3 regions of the Vibrio agarivorans genome follow, and region 1 is predicted to be linked to each of the others. Evidence: predicted binding sites of a transcription regulator. Region 1 holds the regulator's gene; each other region holds the start of a gene.
What was found. Region 1 encodes PurR, which represses purine synthesis genes. Its sites were predicted from a motif close to TNANGNAAACGTTTNCNTNA; they were not measured.

Region 1 (5,474 bases):
GTACGCTTGCTGAGCTTGAAACTCAACGCGTCAGAAGCATGGTGCTAGGTGGTGCTGTAACTCGCTTAAATGCGCGTTCTCAGGTACTTGTAAAGCTCGGGGACTGGTCTAAGAACTTTGTCCCGTATATGTGGTTATACAGCTTGTTTGCTTATATTGTGATGCCGCAACGTAATCAAAGAGAGTCAAGGCACCTGTTCATTCGTGAAGCGAACAAGTTGTGTCAGAAAGAGTTCAAGCGGTGGTTCAAGTTAGCGGCTGATGTTAACCCGTTGATGGGCTACTTTCGTGATAGAGAGTTACCGATCCCAACGCTCTATTTGATGGGAGACCGTGACTACATGTTCATCAAGCCGGTGAAAGAGATGGTTGCGCGTCACGACAAAAGTGAGCTGTTGGAAATTGAAGATTGTGGCCATGTGTGCAATGTAGAAAAACCCGACGAGTTCAACTCGCACTCCATCGGATTTATTCAACGTCACTCGCTCGCATAGGTTTACTCGCTAACATAGTTTTGTCGAGCCCATAGAATCAATTAATGTGGAGCGGTCGCTCCACATTGCCAGCAAGCTCCAAATTGCCCTTCGTTTTCTTCGTTACACTCTAGGCACTGCCAATCCTTTACCTCATTGCGTTGGCGAAGGTACTCTTCAACCAGTTCTTGTGCGTGTGCATGCTTAGCAATATCAATTAGCCAAACATGAGGGAAAGTCTCTTCATTAAAGGGTAATTCACCCTGTAGGCTAAATAGAGACTCTCCACGGACCTCACACTCAATACCCGACTGCTGTAGCATCTGAGCTACAATGTGCGCTTCTGGTGGGTGTTTCGCAAAGTAAATCTTCATGAGTTCTCGCTAACTATTTGCTAGGGGCAACATTACGTTTTTGATCAAGTCGGTTCATCACCCACTTCATTATCACCGGGAATAACCCTAGCAGCGCAAAAGACACTAAAACTGATGGGGAGATGATGCCGGCTAGTGAGTCGATTTGCGCCAACTGTGTACCGGCATTGAGATAAACCGCAGTACCAGGCAGCATACCCAGTTGACTAAATAGGTAGAAGCGACCGACCGAGATTGGGGTGAGTCCCATTAGAAGGTTAATTAGAAAGAAAGGAAACACCGGGATCAAGCGCAGTGAAACAAGATAAAGTGCACCATCTTTTTCAACGCCTTGGTTGATGACGCTCAGTTTGTCGCCAAACTTACTTTGTACCCAATCACGAAGCAAAAAGCGGCTGCTTAAAAACGCCAACGTTGCGCCAATAGTACTGGCAAAAGAGACCAGTAGTAAGCTCGTCCAAAAGCCGAATAGCGCTGCACCCAATAAGGTCACTACGGCAGCGCCAGGAACAGAGAAGGCGGTTATTCCGACATAGGCAAAGAAATAGATTGCTGCGGCAGTAAGAAAGTTTTCATCAATGAAACCACGAAGGGCAGCTTGTTGCGCTTTGGCGTTTTCTAATGTGAGATATTGACCAAATTGAGTCGCCAATATGATGATGATTGTTACGAGCACTAAGCCAATAATGACTTTGGGGTTTAAGAGTTTGCTCATCACGTTGACTCCTGTCGCTGATTTAAGATGATGAATCACTTACGTATAGAGACAGGATAGGTGTTAAATTTCTTTCAATCAAAATAAACAAAGTCAGCAATTAGCTGACTTTGTTTATTTTATAAAATCCGATTGGCTAGTTTATTTGATTCGCTAGGCTTTCACGTTGTGTCTGTGGAATCACTGTCCAGTGAGTGCCACGAATTGCCCCTTCAAGAGAGTAGAGCAGCTCTAAGCTAACAGGCGTCGTGTGGGATTCTTGAATGGCTTGATAAGCGCGCACCGCCCCCGCTTCTTCAAGTTGGGTGACAGTCTCGATTCCTGCTTTTTTCAACATTCGCTCGGTCGCTAGGCGAAGATTTGGCAGATCTTTCAAGCGTTGTGGCTTGGTTGTCTCTTGCTTTATCTTGTCTTCAGTTGCGGCTTTAAGTGCAACTTGAGCAACCTTTAGCAGTTGATTCTGTTCATTGACCCAGGTGTCTGGCAGTTGAAAATACTTAGTGACAACGGGGAAACCACGCTTTTCATAGACGTAAGGTTCCAGTTTATGTTCTGAAATAGCAGAATCCAACGCAGCACATTTACGCACATGCAGTTTGTTTTTGACAACCAATGCAAACATGGTGTCATTGACGAATATGCCAAAGCCGCCAAACATTGATCGGGACTTGACACTGCCAAGTTGCTCGAATAAGCGCATCGAGTCTTTTAATATCGGTTTATCCATGCTTTGTAATCTCGGTGAAGAAACATTCACGCCACCAAATTCAGGCCCGAGAGAATAGCAAAAACAACACAAACTTATGTCATAGAAAGGTTATGCTAGTGTAGTTTTACCATCGGCAACCCCGCTACCTTTCCATAATTATATCATAAACATGAATAAAATGACTGGTTAAGGCCGGAGGCTTTGCGTCCCACCTTCTCAGATGGTTTGCCCTGTGCGTGGCTTTAAGAGAGCATAATGAAAAGCGGAATAGGTATCACATCTTCAAGATCGATAGTGTGATGTTGATTCCAAAAAATAACCCTGACATTTTGCATTTGTATGCATAGTGTCAGGGTTATTAAATTTGTTATGAAATCAGACGCTTAATTATTAAGGTTGCGTACCGTTAAACGCTCAACAATTTCTGGGTGCATTTCAAACACACGCTTATCGTGCTCTTTGTCTTTGATGCGCTCCAGAAGGATTTCAAATGCATTCTTACCCACACGGCGTTTCGGCTGGTGAACGGTCGTTAGTGGTGGTGAGAAGTATTCTGCAAGCTCGATGTTGTCATAACCGATAACAGACATATCATCAGGAATACGGATGCCATTCTCTTGTAGACGACTCATTAGGCCTAAAGCCATGGTGTCATTGAAACAGAACACAGCGGTTGGCTTTTCATCCATCGCTGCGATTTTATCTGCCGCTAATACCGCAGTATCACACTCGAAATTACCTTCTAAAATCCAGTCTTCCACAACGTTAAGTTTTGCTTCACCCATCGCGCGGCGGAAACCGTTAATTCGCTCTTTACAAGCCGCCTTCTCGAAGTGACCGCTCAAACAAGCGATGTTTTTATGGCCATTGTCGATAAGGTATTTAGTTGCGAGATAGCCACCTTCTTCCGAGTTATCGATAATCTTATCGGCTTGTGATGTTTCAGGACCCCAATCCATGATCACTTTAGGAATATCAGGGTGGCCGTTTAACATTTCACTCAGTTCTTCAGTCAGGTCTGAACACATCACCAAGATACCATCAACACGCTTTTCAGCGAGCATGCGGATGTAGTCACGTTGTTTCTCGTAGATACCGCCCGTATTACAAAGGATAAGTGTGTAGCCTTGACGGTAGCAGTAGCTTTCTACGCCGTCGATAACCTCAGAGAAGAATAGATTGGTAGATTGAGTCACCAGCATACCGATGGTACGCGTGGTATTACATTTCAAACTACGAGCGACAGCACTAGGAGCGTAGTTAAGCTCTTTTACTGCCTTATTTACTTTTTCTTGAGTTGTTTCAGCTACAAATCGCGTTTTGTTGATGACATGCGATACAGTGGTAGTAGAGACACCGGCAAGACGCGCAACATCTTTAATAGTGGCCATAGGAGTGGTCCTTAATTGTATTTCTTATTTACCGCACGTTGCTCAGCGTTGTCTTCAACCAAATATGAGCCGTGTTGCGGTAGTCGCCTAGGGAAAAAACCAAATAAAAAACCGCTTTATCGAAAGCGGTTTAAAAATATCCGAGTATTCTAGACTGCTATCGTTAGCGACGCAATCTTAATCGTTTTTGATTAAGATGGTTCGTCCAGTAGATATAGACAGTCTAGCTCAAGAAATGCAACTAATAGACTACTCACGGCAGAATAGAAGCCAAACTCGTCTTTTTGCTGACAAAGTGCATTAAATTGCGGGGTCCAGCTCAAGATATGTTGACGAATGAACTCGGCTTGTTCAACCAAGGCACTATTAAGGTGTTTTTCTTGTTCTAATTCGTTTGAGCGAATGATTAGGTTACCAAGAAAATCGAGCTCTATTGCAATGTGGTCTGCGGGCTCGTTCAGAGCTTGGCTGACTTGAATGTTGTGAGCCGCTAAGACTTTGGTCATTTCTTCAGCCGGCTTACCGTTGAGGTTACCCGATTTGTCCAAATAGATAGAGGCATAAGGCAACGCGCCTTCTTTATCTGATTTTAGAAACAGTTCACAGAAATCTGCGGAAAGCTCAAGCTGGGCATCTTCACGGTCTTGTAGGCGATTGAGTGCATCCACCAACTTATCAACGGGCTTTTTCAGCTGAATATTTTCACCAAGGCCTGCCAAGAATGCGCGAATTTCAGGGCTTTGGTATTGCTCAAGTCCTTGTTCATCAAGCTCACTGGCGAATAGGCTAGACAGCCACCAATAAATCTCTGCGCGTTTTTCGTTGAACGCTTTGATCTCTTCAATCACACGAAGCTCCAAATCATCTATGGATAAGTTTTAAGTATAATCTGACTCTGATGCAGTTGCTCATTAGAGTCCTATCTATCTGATAGGTGGAGTATAAAGGGAAAATGTGAATAGTGTTATCGGCATCTGTGTCAGAAAGTGATGGTTTATAGCTAATTGTGTTTAGCGCTGAGCGGGACGAACAACTTTCAGTTACCAATTTAGAGCATAGAGTTGCTTATTGAAATGAAGGTGTAGGCGGCGAAAGACCGGGAGAGCTTGCTGTTTATCAATAAAATCGGAATAAAGCGCATCTTCAGGTTGAATACAATCTAAATATGTCTAATTATGAATGGGACTAAGTAATTTCCGAGTAAAGAGAATAACATGAGCTATCACGTTCTAGTTGTTGAAGATGATCTAGTGACACGCAGCAAGCTTGTTGGGTACTTTCAAAATGAAGGGTACACAGTAAGTGAGGCGAGTTCAGGATCAGAAATGCGAGAGTGTCTACAGCAAGCTGAGGTTGACTTGGTGATGCTAGACATTAACTTGCCAGGAGAAGATGGCTTGATGCTGACGCGAGAGTTACGCGGACAATCAGACATCGGAATTATTTTGGTAACAGGACGTACCGATAGCATAGACAAGATTGTTGGCCTAGAAATGGGGGCCGATGACTATGTGACCAAACCGTTTGAATTGCGTGAGCTTCTCGTTCGGGTAAAAAATCTGCTTTGGCGTATCTCACTGACCGGACGAGAGGCGGTGAAAGAGGAAGAGCCAGAGCAAGATGATAATCTCGTGCGTTTTGGTGAGTGGACATTTGATATTCAGCGCCGAGCTCTGAGCCGCGATGGTGAACCCGTAAAGCTGACGAAGGCGGAATATGAACTGTTGGTTGCACTATCATCGCATCCAAGACAAGTGTTAAGTCGCGATCGTATATTGAGTATGATTAGCCATCGAGTCGATGCCCCTAATG
Region 2 (5,474 bases), on a different contig from region 1:
CTATTGACAGACGAGATGAAACTGTGGGTAATGAATTACGTAAAGAAATGAAAATAGCGATAGACCAGCTTGAAGTTCGTGCGAAGTTAGAAGGAAGGCGTATAGTCAAAGCGAAAGGGGTAAAAAACATTTTTATTGGCGAGGCATATAAGGATATAAAGCTAAACCTAAAGATATCGTCAGTGCTGGCCTGTGAAATGACTTTTTCGAAAAAGTATGAAAAATCATCACCGTCTTCTGTTCTAGAGTTGATCTATGCTTGCCGCGGATTGAACAATACCATTGAACAACTTCAGCGTTTCCAGCTTTCAAATTTAATGTCATATCCAATTGATGTGATTGATTATGTTGACACACTAGAACAAGAACTATCGTTTGCAAAAGGACGTACATATGAAAGACGTTCTTCATCAACAAAAAATTCAATCCCCTTCTGTGCTCTGTGCTGGAAACGTACGTTTTCATCAGATTACTACTGTAAAGATCACCATAGCACCCGAAATCATGCGATTCACAAACAGGCGAAGAATCAGCTTTTTACAGCAATAAAAACGCTATGCGATGATGAAAGTACCCTGGAAAAGTATGACTATTACCAAAAGGGATATTTGAAAGGCGGCAGATTAGCGCACAACCTTTACAGTTGGACAGCGAGCTTCGCTCCTAACATTCAAATACCGATAGTCAGTCACACTCTTTCTGACAACCCTTTCGATAAGACAATTGCTTCAACTATCCAAACAGTCAAAAAAATCTACCCTATAACAGCAAGCAAACTAGCTCCAACACTTGAAAATAAAACTGTTTCCGATTTGAAGGTGTGGATCATCAAAATCATAGATACTTTAGATTCAACAGAGGCCACAGTCTGGGCATATAAAGACGTTGAACTGTGGCTAAAGAAGTCATCAGAACAAGAGTTACTCTCAACACTACTGAATGTTCTACGCAGGTATGAAGCTTTTAAGACGATTCAGAGCGCTACGTCTACTAGCGGTCCGACAAAAGGTAAAAACGCTAATGTGGAGCTTAGGGAAAGCATACAGCGGCTAGCTAAGCAGCAGAGAGAACAAACAGGAAAGGTGAATCAATCAGAAATAGCTAGGAAACTGGATCTATCCCGACAAAGAATTAGCATGTTGATGAAAGAACTAGAAGGCAAAGCCTAGGGTCATAAACACTGAAAGCGGTACGCTGTATTCAGAATGCAGATTGAAAAGGGCTTTCAACTAATTACATTAAGCAACACGCTTACTTGACTAGTTACTTGACTAGAAATGGCAGAAAACAAAAAGGGGTTAGCAAGTACTAACCTGCTAACCCCCGAAATAAATGGCACGCCCTGTAGGATTCGAACCTACGACCACATCCTTAGAAGGGACGTGCTCTATCCAGCTGAGCTAAGGGCGCGCTACAGGGATGTAGTATAAGGCGAGAATCGTGTAAATCAACGGGTTTATTCAACTTTACTAATCAAGTGCTTAATTTTAAATCACGAATTGTCTAACTGTTGGTTTTTAACACAACGCAAACGTTTGCCTATAGATGTTATCAATTAGATCTGCGACAATACTTGCCGATATATGACCATAAAATCGAAAGGAATGTCATGTCTGCTCAAAATATTGATGGAAAGCTGATTTCTCAAACTGTTCGTTCAGAAGTTGGGGCTCGTGTGAAGGCTCGACTGGATGCTGGTTTACGTGCTCCTGGGTTAGCTGTTGTGTTGGTAGGTGAAGATCCTGCTTCGCAAGTTTATGTGGGCAGTAAGCGCCGTGCGTGTGAAGAAGTCGGTTTTGTTTCTAAATCTTTTGACTTACCCGCAACGACTTCAGAAGAAGAGTTGCTGTCACTGGTGGAAGAATTAAACAATGACCCTGAGATTGACGGCATCTTGGTTCAATTGCCATTACCAGCGGGTATTGATGACACTAAAGTGCTTGAGAGTATCACTCCAGAAAAAGATGTTGATGGCTTCCACCCATATAATGTTGGTCGTCTTGCGCAACGTATTCCTAAATTACGCTCTTGTACACCGAAAGGCATCATTACCTTGCTAGAGCGCTACAACATCGAAACTCGCGGCAAACATGCCGTTGTGGTTGGTGCTTCAAACATTGTTGGTCGCCCAATGACATTGGAATTGCTGCTCGCGGGTTGTACAACAACCACATGTCATCGCTTCACCAAAGATCTTGAAGGGCATGTACGCCAAGCCGATATTGTTGTCGTCGCTGTCGGTAAACCTAACTTCATTCCAGGTGCATGGATTAAGAAAGGCGCTGTTGTAATCGATGTTGGTATTAATCGTCTTGATAGCGGTAAGTTAGTCGGCGATGTCGAATATAACGTAGCAAAAGAGAACGCGAGCTTCATAACGCCAGTACCTGGAGGCGTTGGCCCAATGACCGTAGCAAGCCTAATTGAAAATACGATGATTGCTTGTGAGCAGTTTCATACCAAATAATCACCGTTGCTGAAGATAATTAAGCCCTCCCATTGCGGAGGGCTTTTTATTCGGTTCCATTCGTGAAATACAATGGATAGTGACGTCTGACAAATCCTTGCTGATGCATCATGTCTTTGAAGCTTGGCCCAGTAAACAGTTCAACAATCAATTCATTCCCTTCGACTCGCAGCACTTGGCCCTCTAGATCTAAAGAATGCCCGCCTTTTAGCGCGATACGTCCTGTCACCATAATACCCGGTAAATACACTTCGGGGTGACGCATTTCAACACGCACTCCCCCTTCCGAAAGCTCGTTGACATGAAAGTGCTGATCATCCAAACGAATCACAGGTCTCGCGCGTTTTGGGTAGCGCAGGCGAAAATGACGGCGTTTTTGCTCAAATTCTGGAAGCGCTGTTACAGATGGCAAAACTAATTCTCCTTAATTAGATAAAAATTGAGTCAAAGATCGTTTAGAATGCATAATACTCAAGAATATCAGACCATAAATCAATGATTTCGGACATATTTACTAAAAACACATTAGTGTTGGGGATAGTCATCGCCCTAAGTGCTTGCTCTCACAACCAAGCAACGCAACTTGGTATGCGTGGCAGCACAGTTAACGTTTATGCCCAAGGCATGACTAACATTCAGTTGTGTGAAACTTTGTACTACGGCCGCAGCACAACGCAAACTCAAGTTGCAATCGGTGCTGAATTTAATCGACGTAACTTGAGTAAGTCTTGGTGTGATGAGCAGTATAAAATGTGGTATCTCGAACGTGCCGCCAAATCACTGCTTGCTGCATCAGAGGCAAAGTCTGATGCAGAAGCGGCTGTTCAACCAGTAACAATGGACTGAGCTAACAAAACTATTAGCCCTTAACCATTAGTACTGTTTGATGACTTGAGAAGATGGGATGCGGTGTCTTGAGCTGTAGATACCATCATCGGCTTTTACACCGCAAGAAATTACCATGGTGATCTCTTCATCTTGGCTTAGCTTTAATTCTGCTTTAATGCGCTTAGAGTCAAACCCTTCCATTGGACAAGTGTCGTAGCCCATATCCTGCATCGCTAACATGAAAGTCATTGATGCCAGTGATGTGCTTTTGTGTAAACAAACACGTAAATCAGCTTTGCTCACTTCACGAACCATCGGTTTATTACGCCCTACCCACCAGCTATAACACTGACGAAGTAATCCTCGAACACCCAATTTATCGTTGTTGTATAACGTTGGAATCAACTTGTCGTAATATTGCAGCGCTCGTTTTGCGATAGCATCATCACGACCTTCAAAAGCGTCTCGCACTTGTTGCGCATTGAGCTCCGCTCTTTCTCGCCAATATTGAGGTGTTGTGGTGATAACCACCAATTCATTCGCGGTTTTTGCGGCATTTTGACCCATGCAGTAGTGAGCGATCTTTGCCCTCACCTCTTCGCTAATTACGCGATGAAACTTCCACAACTGCATGTTGCTGCTGTTAGGGCTTAATAGTGCTAATTCGAGTGCCTTTTGCACATCGTCATGGTTGAATTGAGCACTTGGGTCATATTTACGAACAGAACGACGGGCATGAAGAAGTTCACTGAGAGTTTTGATGTCTTGCATTTGAAACTTACTGCTGATTTTTAACTGGCGCGATTATACGCAACTTACTGCAAAAATACTCTGACTTATGCACTCTACCCCTTACTGCATATGACTTGGTCACAAATAATTCATAATAAAAAATTCACAGAACATTCATTAATTTACCCCTTTAAGTACATCTAGGAATGAATTTAGACAAAAATAGTATAAAAACGAGTTTGACGGTTAAATATTCGCCATCTAGATTTTTATCTCTAGTCCACAAAAACATAGGGGAATGTTATGAGACGCGCGAGTACATCTTATCGTTTGCAGTTGATCAAAGAAGCGGCTTTAAAGACTCAAGGAGTGCAAACGCACGACCCTATGGCAGACTATATCCATCACCTGATGGAGGAACGACCGGATAAAGATAGTGTTATTGAAGCCAACACCAGATTCAGCGGAGCACACTTCGATGAAAGCGCTGGTGGTTGGGTCAGTGACATGTGGAATATGAAATAGCAAGTTTTGACCACTTTACCGCATTTATTCATGAAGCCCTCGAAAATGAGGGCTTCAATATATTTAGCACCTGAGCTTTAAAAACCAGAACCTAAATTAAAATAGAAGGCATTTTCATCGTCACTAAATGCAAAGTCCATTCCCATATGGATGCCATACCGTCTTGCGATTTGGTAGCGAAAACCGACCCCGTATGCCCACTCGTTCTCTGAGTATAGATTTGACGCCTGATCAGCAACACTGCCAACTCCACCAAAACCTAATAGTGACCAACGGGGACCGATGTGCCACATTAGCTGGGCTTGCAGAGTTGATACCGTATCACCAGAGTAGGCATAAGCAGCAATGCCACGCATATCAATATAGGGCTTAGCCAATGGGGGCAGGGAAAGACCAGGAAAGTTTGGCGCGTTGGATTCTTCCTTTTGCTCTAAAGAATCTAACGTAGCATACCCTACCAATGTAAAGCGTGAGGATAAGGGTTGGTATTTTGTCACACTGAATGCAAAGGTATCGTATTCAAAATCACTACCGAAAGCGTCACGATACCATTTGTATTCCGTTTCAATACTCATTCCTTCGGTCGGGAAAAAGAAGCTATTCGTCGTATCGTACTCTAGCGTTATTCCTAGCCCGGATGTCGTTGAGCTCTCTCCAAAGCGTCGTTTAAAAATTGCATCGACAAAATTATTGCTTGAGCGGATTTCTGAACGAATGTAACTCTGAGAAAATCCCAAAAACAAATCACTGTCATCCATACGAAACTGAAGGTGCTGTATACCACCAAGCCCTTTGGTATCTGTCTCTATTGTGCGTTCAAACAATCCACCCACATCGACAAAAGCATTCCCATACCCCGCTCCCCCCATATAACGAATAGAATCCTGCTTCCAAGTCCGTCGATGACCAAACGCAGCAAACC
Region 3 (5,474 bases), on a different contig from region 1:
TCTTGAAGACTTCCAAGTTCAGATGGGGCCAACGGTAGAGAAAGCGCTGACAGAGCAACTATTCTCATTGCTAAAAGCAACGGGACTGAAGTACACCGCGGGCCGTTACTTCCGACCAGGGATGATTTTCGCCTATGGTTATTAATCATTCAGTAACGGAATGCATATAAGCGTGCCTATTTAAACTCTGAGATCTCATTTTGAATCCCCCAAGCTTGCCTTGGGGGTGAGGAGTCCTCCACCCTTTATGTGAAGCCTCCCCAAATATAATAAATGGCTTCTACTCAGGAGTGCAGATAATGAAAAAGAAAAAAGCTCCGACGGTCTATGATGTTGCAAAGCTTGCTGGCGTCTCCCCTAGCACCGTCTCACGCTTCTTAAATCGGACGACTTACGTCTCTGATGAAAAAAGTGAAAAACTCGAACAAGCAATCAAAGAATTGGGTTACAAGCCGAATCAACATTCGACGACACACTCAAATCGCCGTTCAATGACAATTGGTGTGTTAATTCAACACCCTGATAGTCCTTTCACCAGTCGTATTCTTAACGATATGGAGAAAACCCTGATTGCTAAAGGTTATTCGCTAGTCATTGCTACCGGGCATTGGCAAAAAAACCTTGAACACCACGCGTTAGATTACCTCGCCAAAAGCAACGTCGATGGCGTGATTATTGTAACCGGTGATATCAAAGAAGATGCCATCGTTAAGTTCGCCAACAACATACCAGTCGTGGCTGTCGGTTATCAGATTGAAGCCGAAAACGTGCGTAGCATTAATATCGACAATACCCTTGGTGGCTATATTGCAACCTTGCATTTATTACAGCAAGGCCATGTCAATATTGCCCACATTAAAGGTCATTGCTCGCAACCCGATTCTGGCTGCCGCTTTGAAGGCTATAAAAAAGCGCTTGAAGAATCAGGAATCAAAGTCATGACAAAACTGGTCAAACAGGGTGACTTTAGTTGTGAGCTTGGCTACGAAAAAACCGTTGAGCTGATTGAGTCTAAGGTTCACTTCTCTGCGATTTTCGCTGCCAACGATCAAACGGGTTATGGCGCCATCAAAGCCCTGCACGACCATGGCTATCGTGTACCGGAAGATGTCTCGGTAGTGGGTTTTGATGACTTACCGACATCACAATACTTCACACCGGCTCTCACTACGTTACGCCAACCTGTAGAAGAGGTCGGTGTGGTGTGTGCTCACTCTATTCTCAACTTACTCAATGGTGAGAACCACGAGGCTCGCCTTCCCCCTATCGAGCTTATTGTTCGCCAGAGTACCAAGTCGCTCTATCGGAGTAGCCCCCGGCACAACACGTTAGAGCAACTCATCATGTCTTAAGTTTGATGAGTCACAAAATCAAAAAAGGGGTCAAAGCTTATGGCTTTGACCCCTTTTTCTATCAATCTAGCTTTTGTTATAGCAGTACAAGATACAGCATAAACAGCGCACACAGTGCATAAATGACTGGATGAACTTGTTTACCTTTGCCTGCAACGACCATAGAGAACGCGTAGCTAATAAAGCCCATTGCCATACCGTTCGCTGGCGAGAAGCTCAGTACCGTAAACATAATGGTAAAGAATGCTGCAATGCGAGACTCTTTTTGCTCCCAACTAATCTGACCTAGTCGACCGATCATATAGATACCCACAACAACCATTGCCGGTGCAACCATCGCTGCCGAGAAAATAGAGAAGATTGGGTAGAAGAAGAGTGATAGGAAAAACAGACCTGCTACCGTCACTGCAGCAAGACCAGTGCGAGCACCCTGTGCAGATGCAATACCTGACTCTGAGAACGCAGTAATAGAGGTTGTACCTAGAACAGAGCCGATCACTGTACCACCAGCATCTGCCACAAGCGCTGAGCGAGCATTTGGTACCTTGCCATCTTTATCGATGATACCGGCATCACGACCCACACCCACAATCGTACTTAACCCATCAAAGAAGTCGACGATCAGGAAGATAATCACAATAAACAGCAGATCAAATAGCTTCTCAGCCGTCAAACCAGAGAAGTTAAAGATCGCACCAAAGCTACCTGCGATGCTTGGTGGAGCCGTAACAATCGCTTCTGGAATTGGCGCGTTTGATGTTCCCATAAAGGCATCAGCAACCACCGTAAGCAAAATCGCCGAAACAAATGAGATAAAGGTCGCCAGTTTAATATCGCGAATCATACAGCCGAGTGCTATGAAGATACTGATGTAGGCAATGATCACCTGAGGGTTAGAAATATCCCCCATACTCACCAAAATAATCGGGTTTGAGACAATAATGCCCGCATTTTTCAAGCCAAGAAATGCGATAAACAAACCCAGTGAAACCGTAATTGCTAGCTTAAGGTCTTCAGGAATCGACTCAATCATCGCCTTACGGATCTTGGTCATCGACAGAATCAAGTAGATCACACCAGACAAGAAAATACCAAACAGCGCTTCATGCCAAACCAGTGCGACTGAACCACTCAGCAACATGCCTTTAAAAAAGCCATTCATGCTCATACCTGGTGCTAGCATCACCGGGTAGTTACCAAACAGACCCATGATTAACGTAGCTAAACCTGCAGCCAAAGCTGTAGCGGTAAAAATAGCACCACGATCCATTCCTGGAATATCCCCCAAAATGGCTGGGTTTACCGCCAGAATGTAGCTCATAGCAAGGAAGGTAATAAAACCTGCGTAGATTTCAGTACCAATGGTTGTCTTACGTTCAGACAGTTTGAATCTAGCTTCTAAAAAAGAAGGCGTGGTGGGCTTTGCAGCAGCTTCAAGACTCACGAGTAAACCTATAATGATCAAAGTGTAGGTAAATCGCGCTGTAAGATGCGGCTGCATTCAGGCTTGAGTTGTAGTCACCGAGATAGGCTCAGTGGTAGAAACGTCAGATCCCATTCATCCAACATATACAACGCGACAGAAATTAGGCGCGAATTTTAGCGATATAGAGCAAAAATTCAACGAATTTCGCGCAAAAACTACAAGAATGAAAAAACTTTAAAAACAAACCTTTGAAAAACAAGCAAACGTTTGCCGACATAGGTAAAGCAACACACATCCACCGGATAGAACAAAGATCACCATGAGGATCTTTTCTTGAGGTTTGACAAGGGTTTGTGCTACCCTTCGCGTCCATTTTTTAGCCTACTACTGCAATGGTTTAACCAGTAGATATGCTATCTTTAACGCTGTGACCCTAGGTCACGATACACCTTGACTTAACCAGAGTGAGAAGACTTCCATGGCAAAAGGTACTCTATATATTGTTTCGGCACCAAGTGGCGCAGGCAAATCGAGCCTAATTTCAGCAATGCTGGAAACCAATCCTACCTATGCAATGAAAGTATCGGTATCTCATACTACTCGTGGTATGCGTCCTGGTGAGCAAGATGGCGTCCACTACCACTTCGTACAAAAAGAGAGCTTCGAAGAGCTTATCGAGCAAGGCGCGTTTCTTGAGTACGCAGAAGTATTCGGCAATTACTACGGCACTTCACGTCCGTGGATTGAAGATAACCTAGATAAAGGTATTGATGTCTTTCTAGACATCGACTGGCAGGGCGCACGCCAAATCCGTGAGCAAATGCCTCTAGCAAAAAGTATCTTCATCCTGCCACCGTCCAATGGTGAGCTTGAGCGTCGCCTAAATGCGCGCGGTCAAGACAGTGAAGCGGTCATTGCAAAACGTATGGCTGAAGCGAAATCAGAAATCTCACACTACAATGAGTATGACTATGTCATTGTTAATGATGATTTTGATACTGCACTGATGGACTTTAAAGCCATCATTCGTGCAGAACGTTTGAAGCATGACAAGCAAGCAGCAAAATATAAAGGTATGTTAGACGCTCTATTATCTGAGTAAGTCTATATTTCCTCTAGCAAGATCCTTATGATGCTTGTATAATTTCTCGTCACACTAAATTTTAGTTAACTATTTTGGAGTTCTCATGGCACGCGTAACTGTTCAAGACGCTGTTGAAAAAGTTGGTAACCGTTTCGACTTAGTTCTTATTGCGGCTCGCCGCGCTCGTCAAATGCAAACTGGTGGTAAAGATGCACTAGTGCCAGAAGAGAATGATAAGACAACGGTTATCGCTCTACGCGAAATCGAAGAAGGTCTTATCACGAAAGAAGTTCTAGATGCACGTGAGCGTCAAGAACAACAAGAACAAGAAGCAGCTGAACTAGCAGCAGTAAGCAGCATTGCTCACAGCCGCTAATTCGACTCACTGAACCCTCTTATTCAGTAAGCACAACTAGTCGGGCCCATAATTTGTATCTATTCGATAGCCTCAAAGACGTTGCCCAAGAATACCTAACAGAGCCTCAAATTGAGGCTCTGCGTCAATCTTATGTGGTAGCGCGCGACGCCCATGAAGGGCAAACCCGCTCTAGCGGCGAACCATACATCATCCACCCTGTTGCTGTAGCTCGAATCTTGGCAGAAATGCGCCTTGATATCGAAACCCTACAAGCAGCACTTCTTCATGATGTTATTGAAGACTGTGATGTCACCAAGGAAGAACTTGAGGCACAATTTGGCAATGCCGTTGCTGAATTGGTCGATGGTGTTTCTAAGCTCGACAAGCTAAAATTCCGCGACAGAAAAGAAGCACAAGCAGAAAACTTTCGTAAGATGGTTTTGGCTATGGTGCAAGATATTCGCGTTATCCTCATCAAGCTGGCCGACCGCACGCACAATATGCGCACGCTTGGGGCACTTCGCCCTGACAAAAAACGCCGTATTGCACGTGAAACGCTTGAGATCTACTCTCCACTGGCACACCGCCTAGGTATCCACAATATTAAAACTGAGCTTGAAGAGCTTGGCTTTGAAGCGCTGTACCCAAATCGGTACCGTGTCCTCAAAGAAGTGGTGAAAACCGCTCGTGGTAACCGTAAAGAGATGATCCAGCGTATCCATAACGAAATTGAAGGTCGACTTGAAGAGTTTGGCGTTTCTGCTCGTGTTTTTGGTCGTGAAAAGAATCTGTTCTCCATCTACAACAAGATGAAAACCAAAGAGCAGCGCTTTCACACCATCATGGATATCTACGCTTTCCGTGTTGTAGTCGACAGTGCAGATGACTGCTATCGCGTTTTAGGTCAAGTCCATAGCTTGTACAAGCCTCGTCCTAGTCGCATGAAAGACTACATTGCGGTACCGAAAGCGAACGGCTATCAATCTCTACATACCTCAATGGTTGGCCCTCATGGTGTACCTGTTGAAGTACAAATTCGTACTGAAGACATGGATCAGATGGCGGATAAAGGTGTCGCAGCACATTGGTCATATAAAGACAAAGCAGAACGCTCTGGTACAACGGCACAAGTCAAAGCTCAGCGCTGGATGCAAAGCCTGCTTGAGCTGCAGCAAAGCGCCGGTAACTCGTTTGAGTTCATTGAAAACGTTAAATCTGATCTGTTTCCAGACGAGATTTATGTCTTCACACCAA

Region 2: a site for PurR is predicted at 1,524-1,543, ahead of folD (bifunctional methylenetetrahydrofolate dehydrogenase/methenyltetrahydrofolate cyclohydrolase FolD). Genes of this name have one in related genera too.
Region 3: a site for PurR is predicted at 3,034-3,053, ahead of QWZ05_RS11840 (NCS2 family permease). Genes of this name have one in related genera too.

What each region holds. Positions count from the first base shown of each region.
Region 1 is NZ_JAUFQF010000001.1:34,135-39,608, forward strand. It holds gene QWZ05_RS00175 (alpha/beta fold hydrolase) at 1-494, shown strand, start outside; gene QWZ05_RS00180 (putative signal transducing protein) at 536-847, opposite strand; gene QWZ05_RS00185 (TVP38/TMEM64 family protein) at 861-1,562, opposite strand; gene QWZ05_RS00190 (TfoX/Sxy family DNA transformation protein) at 1,699-2,289, opposite strand; cyclic di-GMP riboswitch class I at 2,401-2,511, opposite strand; gene purR (HTH-type transcriptional repressor PurR) at 2,655-3,662, opposite strand; gene torD (molecular chaperone TorD) at 3,854-4,507, opposite strand; gene torR (two-component system response regulator TorR) at 4,877-5,474, shown strand, end outside.
Region 2 is NZ_JAUFQF010000004.1:2,231,406-2,236,879, reverse strand. It holds gene QWZ05_RS18850 (hypothetical protein) at 24-1,169, shown strand; tRNA gene QWZ05_RS18845 (tRNA-Arg) at 1,334-1,410, opposite strand; gene folD (bifunctional methylenetetrahydrofolate dehydrogenase/methenyltetrahydrofolate cyclohydrolase FolD) at 1,610-2,467, shown strand; gene QWZ05_RS18835 (PilZ domain-containing protein) at 2,514-2,879, opposite strand; gene QWZ05_RS18830 (Rossmann-fold NAD(P)-binding domain-containing protein) at 2,963-3,313, shown strand; gene QWZ05_RS18825 (nitroreductase family protein) at 3,341-4,066, opposite strand; gene QWZ05_RS18820 (hypothetical protein) at 4,331-4,552, shown strand; gene QWZ05_RS18815 (BamA/TamA family outer membrane protein) at 4,630-5,474, opposite strand, start outside.
Region 3 is NZ_JAUFQF010000004.1:729,573-735,046, forward strand. It holds gene QWZ05_RS11830 (GH116 family glycosyl hydrolase) at 1-145, shown strand, start outside; gene QWZ05_RS11835 (LacI family DNA-binding transcriptional regulator) at 300-1,352, shown strand; gene QWZ05_RS11840 (NCS2 family permease) at 1,429-2,796, opposite strand; purine riboswitch at 2,848-2,947, opposite strand; gene gmk (guanylate kinase) at 3,257-3,880, shown strand; gene rpoZ (DNA-directed RNA polymerase subunit omega) at 3,966-4,238, shown strand; gene spoT (bifunctional GTP diphosphokinase/guanosine-3',5'-bis pyrophosphate 3'-pyrophosphohydrolase) at 4,292-5,474, shown strand, end outside.